Draconibacterium halophilum: one gene and its partner. The protein of the gene in region 2 binds, or shares a complex with, the protein of the main gene of each other region. Links are inferred from orthologs where the notes say so. Each region holds a gene or a part of one and is shown on either strand. Other genes may lie near its edges.

Evidence for each region. Proteins that work in one complex are often made in the same cells at the same time.
Region 1: the proteins of pheS (region 2) and pheT are in contact, whole or in part, in a crystal structure (PDB 6P24), measured with the Escherichia coli proteins. The link is inferred for Draconibacterium halophilum from one-to-one orthologs.

What each region holds. Positions count from the first base shown.
Region 1 is NZ_CP048409.1:2,089,624-2,092,734, reverse strand. The notes cover bases 79-3,111. They hold pheT (phenylalanine--tRNA ligase subunit beta), read left to right. Parts: upstream 79-386; coding sequence 387-2,837; downstream 2,838-3,111. Other genes in these bases: G0Q07_RS08385 (DMT family transporter), read left to right, coding at 2,910-3,111; G0Q07_RS08395 (M3 family metallopeptidase), read right to left, coding at 79-151. In the rest of the region: more of G0Q07_RS08395, read right to left, coding at 1-78.
Region 2 is NZ_CP048409.1:355,558-358,450, forward strand. What follows is about bases 61-2,875. They hold pheS (phenylalanine--tRNA ligase subunit alpha), read left to right. Parts: upstream 61-865; coding sequence 866-1,885; downstream 1,886-2,875. Other genes in these bases: G0Q07_RS01270 (hypothetical protein), read right to left, coding at 61-152; G0Q07_RS01280 (GIY-YIG nuclease family protein), read right to left, coding at 408-650; G0Q07_RS01290 (hypothetical protein), read left to right, coding at 1,908-2,396; G0Q07_RS01295 (hypothetical protein), read left to right, coding at 2,647-2,814. In the rest of the region: more of G0Q07_RS01270, read right to left, coding at 1-60.

The DNA.
Region 1 (3,111 bases), 1.7 Mb from region 2 along the record:
CTTTAATTTCATCAAACGGAGGAACACCAAATGGCGTGTTCCATTCTTTAAAAAACGGATTTTCCATGTTACTTGTACTTTCCTTTTTCTGAGTTTGGCACGATATGACCCCAACCCCCAGAATAAAAACAAAAAATAGCAGTCTCTTCATTTTCTAATTATTAGTGATTTTTGTAATAAGCTGCGCAAGATAATATTTTTAACTCCATCCATAAATGACAGAATTCAAGTTTTTTATGGTTTTGAATAGCTTTCACAGAAAATCGTCCATGAACTGAGCAGCCAGCTTTAATTCTTTGTGATTAGCAGAAACCTACTTATGTATATGTTATAAAAATCAGTACTTTTGTGCGATTCAAAAAAATTGACAGAAAAACCATTTTAAGATGAAGATTTCATATTCCTGGTTAAAAGATTACATTAAACTGGAGCAATCGCCCGAAGAGATTTGCGATATTTTAACGCAAACCGGTTTAGAAGTAGGCGGTTTAGAAGAGGTTGAAACAGTAAAAGGAGGTTTGGCAGGTTTGGTAATTGGTGAAGTTATTACCTGCGAGCAACACCCCAATTCGGACCATTTAAGCAAAACAACTGTAAATGTTGGCACCAATGAAGCTTTACCAATTGTTTGTGGTGCGCCAAATGTGGCAGCCGGACAAAAAGTTGTTGTGGCTACTGTTGGAACTACGCTTTATGATGGCGACCAGGAATTTAAAATTAAAAAATCGAAGATCCGTGGCGAAGTGTCGATGGGTATGATTTGTGCCGAAGATGAGATTGGACTGGGTACAGGGCACGACGGTATTATGGTACTTGATCCTCACGCCAAAGTGGGAATGCCGGCAAAAGATTATTTTAATGTTGAATCGGACTGGGTAATTGAAATCGATCTTACACCCAACCGTATCGACGGAGCTTCGCATATCGGAGCAGCACGCGATTTGGCAGCGTTCCTGAAAAAGACACAAGACATTAAATATACGAAACCATCGGTTGACGACTTTAAAGTTGACAACAACGATCTGGCAATTCCTGTTGAAGTTGAAAATACTGAAGCCTGCCCGCGTTATGCAGCGGTTACGATTTCAGGAATCGAGGTAAAAGAGTCGCCTGAATGGTTGCAAAACAGATTAAAAATGATTGGTCTTTCACCAATAAATAATATTGTTGACATTACCAATTTTGTGTTATTTGAAACCGGCCAACCTTTGCACGCTTTTGATGCTGATGAAATTACCGGTGGAAAAGTGATTGTAAAAACATTACCGGCCAAAACCAAGTTCACAACGCTTGATGAAGTGGAACGTGAACTGGACGAAAACGATTTGATGATTTGCAACACCGAAGAAGCCATGTGTATTGGTGGTGTTTTCGGAGGTATCGAATCAGGCATGAAAGAAACAAGCAAAAACGTGTTTTTGGAAAGCGCGTATTTCGATCCTGTTTATATTCGTAAAACAGCTCGTCGTCATGGTTTAAATACTGATGCATCGTTCCGTTTTGAGCGTGGTGTTGACCCAAACGGACAAATCTATGCGCTTAAACGTGCCGCATTATTGATTAAAGAAATTGCCGGAGGAACGATCTCTTCTGACATTATTGATATTTATCCGGAGCCGATTGAAGATTTTAAAGTGAGTGTTTCGTTTGCAAACATCACCCGTTTAATCGGTAAAGATCTTGGTGCTGATGCCGTAAAAAGTATCCTGGAATCGCTGGAAATAAAAATTGAAAGCGAGAACGAAACAGGTTTGGAATTACTGGTTCCGGCTTACCGTGTTGATGTAAAACGTGAAGCCGATGTAATTGAGGAAATCCTTAGAATTTACGGTTACAACAACATTGAAATTCCCACCCAGGTAAAATCTTCGTTGCAAACTGCTGATAAACCAAATCCTGACAGTGTTAAAAACCTGGTGGCAGAAATGCTGACTTCTCAAGGTTTTAACGAAATCTGGTCGAACTCGTTAACAAAATCGAGCTACTACGAAGGATTAAAAGAATACAAAGATGAGCAAAGTGTAAAAATGCTCAATCCGCTAAGTGCCGATTTAAATGGCATGCGCCAGACTTTGTTGTTCGGAGGATTGGAATGTATTGCCTACAATGCCAACCGTCAGAATAAAAACCTGAAAGTTTATGAATTTGGGAACACCTACTTTTATAAAGGAACGCAGTTAAAAGATCAGCCGGCTAATAATTACTGGGAAGAAAGTCATTTGGGACTATTTGTGACCGGTAACAAAGAAGAAGAAAGCTGGACGATGAAAGAAGAAGCTGCTTCGTTCTACGGCTTAAAAACATATGCTGAAAATATTCTGAAACGACTTGGTCTTTCCATAGATAAAATGCAGATTGACGAATGTGAGGACGAGTTATTCTGTGAAGCGCTGGCTTATACACTCAATAATAAAGTTGTACTGAAATTAGGTGTTGTTGCCGGAAAATGGTTGAAGAAATTTGAAATTGAAAACCCGGTGTATTACGCCGACTTTAATTGGGACAGTGTTTTCAAAGCACATAAAAAGCATAAAGTATTGTTTGACGAACTTCCTAAATTCCCGGCAGTTCGTCGCGACCTTGCCTTGTTACTTGACAAGCCGGTTAAGTTTAGCCAGTTAAAAGAAGCTGCCTTTAAAATGGAACGCCAGCTATTGCGCGAAGTCGACTTGTTTGATGTGTACGAAGGTAAAGGTGTACCTGATGGTAAAAAATCATATGCTGTAAGTTTCATCCTGCGCGATGACAACAAAACGCTAAAAGACAAGCAGATTGACAAGAGCATGCAAAAGTTAATAAAAGCTTTTGAGCGGGATTTTGGAGCAGAATTAAGATAAAAATCACAACATAAAAACAAACAAACATCCCGGAAATATTTCCGGGATATTTGTTTCGAGTAATCAAGTAGTATGCAAAACTACAGAAAAGGCATCATTTACGCAGCTATAACAGCTTTCCTTTGGGGCTTTTTAGCCATTGCCTTAAAAGTTGCCGTGCGTAAAGTCGATCCGATTACCGTGGTTTGGATGCGCTTTGTGGTGGCTTTTATTATTCTGGCCACTTGGCAGGCTTTTAAAACGCCGCAATCATTCAAGATTCTAGTAAAGCCGC
Region 2 (2,893 bases):
CACAACACCCAGTGATTATGAAGATGATCTCTTTCACCATCACTTTCAAACACCGGATCTCTTTCTTCAAAATATTTAATGTGTTTCTTCTCAACTTCCAGAAGCTTTTCTTTAAACTCTTCAGATTTTTGTTCGTAAGGTGATTGAAGCATTGGATTAAATTTTAGTTTCTACCAAAAGTATAAAATATTGATATCAATTTACAATCCACCTGTCCGAGTATTTCTTTATCAATTCTATTTGTTCAAAGGTGTAAGATTCAGGGGCGATTTCATAAATCATTGAACGACTACCAAAACATCCACAAAAAAAGAGCTAAATATTTAATATTCAGCTCTTTAACAGTAGTCCCGACGGGAATCGAACCCATATCTACAGTTTAGGAAACTGCTATTCTATCCGTTGAACTACGGGACCAATTGTTTTAATTTTTCTTTGCCTATGCCACTTTTATAATATTTTTCAAGCTTACGCGCTTCGATTCTATATCCACAAGTTTGCTGAAAAATTAATTTCCATGGCGTAAATCCTTTTGTTGATTTTGTTTTACCTGAGTTGTGTTCCCCAATCCTTCGATCTAAATCTTCAGTAAAACCAACATAAATTCTACCATCTTTTTCACTTTGTATGGCATATACCTTATAATCCATTACTTCAAATATAGCGAAAACTGCTATTCCCTGCCTGCCGGCAGGCAGGTATCTCTACCTGTCGGTAGACAGGCGTTGAACTACGGGACCATAAATGTGGCGCAAAAGTAGTTAAAAACCTGAATCCCGACAAATCGGTCTAAAATATTGTTGCCCTGTTTTTATTCACTATAATCTGAATCATTATCTTTGCACCTCAGTTTAAAAGAACAAGGATGTTAGACAAGATCAAAGCGTTACAGGAAGAAATTGACAGTATTGTAGCTTCAAGCCACGAAGAGGTTGAGGAATTACGCATAAAATACATCAGCAAAAAAGGACTTATCAGCCAGTTGTTCAACGACTTTAAAACGGTACCTGCCGAACAAAAAAAGGAGGTTGGACAGGCCATTAACACGCTTAAAACTTTTGCTTTAGAAAAAATTAACACGCTAAAAGAAGGTTTTGAGAACAATGGCAACGAAACCGCCGGACAGGATTTAACCATGCCCGGTGAGCCCATGAAACTGGGAACACGCCACCCATTGTCGCTGGTTAAAAATGAGATTATCGGAATTTTTGCGCGTCTTGGATTTACCGTTGCCGAAGGCCCTGAAATTGAAGATGACTGGCATGTGTTTTCTGCTTTGAACTTTCCGCCGGAGCATCCGGCACGCGATATGCAGGACACTTTCTTTATCGAAAAAGATCCGGATGTGCTTTTGCGTACCCACACTTCAAGTGTTCAGATTCGTGTAATGGAGCGCACCGAGCCGCCTATCCGTGCTATTTTCCCGGGGCGTGTTTTCCGTAACGAAGCAATTTCAGCACGATCGCACTGTATATTCCACCAAATTGAAGGCTTGTATGTGGATGAGAATGTTTCGTTTGCCGACCTAAAACAAACCTTATTACAGTTTGCCAAAGAGTTGTTTGGCGAAGACACAAAAATCCGTCTGCGTCCTTCGTACTTCCCGTTTACCGAGCCAAGTGCCGAAATGGATGTAAGCTGCTCGATTTGTGGAGGCAAAGGATGTAACGTTTGTAAATACACTGGCTGGCTCGAAATTCTGGGCTGCGGAATGGTTGATCCAAATGTATTGGAACTTTGTAATATCGACAGTAAAAAATACACAGGTTTTGCCTTTGGAATGGGAATAGAACGTATTACTATGTTACGTTACGGAATTAAAGATATACGCCATTTCTTCGAAAACGATGTGCGTTTCCTGAAACAATTTGAATCAGCAACCTAATACGATTAAAAAACAATTTATAATGATTAAAAAATTAACCTTTTTAACACTGTCATTGTTATGCCTTTTTTCCATGTCTTTTGCACAAGAAACATCAAAACGCCAGGCCGTTTACGCCGAATTAGGCGGTGCTGCTGTTTTAGGATCAATAAACTACGATTTTAGGTTTAAACCCGGCAACGATGGATTGGGAGCTCGTGTTGGCTTCGGATATGTTCCTGACGTACTCGTTCTGCCATTAGAATTGAACGGTTTAGTTGGAAAAAACAAAGTGGCATTTGAATATGGTGCGGGTATTTCTGTTGCCTATTTTACTGAAAACCACAATACCGGAAATCAAACTTTCCGAAGTGGCGACTCAAGAATTGGAATCATTTACCATGGAAAAGCCGGTATTCGGATAACGCCTGCAAACAACGGTTTCTTTTTTAATTTTAACTGTACACCCCTTGTTAATACTGAAGAAACACGACTGTGGTTCGGACTTGGTTTAGGCTATTCCTGGCATTAATTTCTGCCAGGACTTTTGGCTTAATATTCCTCATATTTTGTAACTACCACGTTAACACGAATTTAACAAACGAGCACACTCAAACATGTTATTTGGCATGTTAATATAAAAAGCCATACCTTTGTACCATACTTTTTAGTCTTTTATTCGACTGGGAAGAGAAATTAGAAACAGCCCGATCCTGAGGAACACAGAAAATAACAATTAAACATTTATAATTTTTTCGATTGGGCAACTAAATAATAATTGAATGGAAACAAAAGCAAATCAGAATCAGATTGTCATTAAAATGAATACTGAGAATGAGAAAAAAATGCTGCCGTTGAACTTTATTTTCACACTGGCGGCAGGTGCTATTGCCGGAATGGCAATTATTTTCAGTCTCTTCTGGGGATTGGAAAAGTTATTTGGAATGTAAACCACGTATTATAGAACTGAAAAGGCTCGCAATTGCGAGCCTTTTTTTATTGGTACTTTTATGTCATTTCTAACGAAGT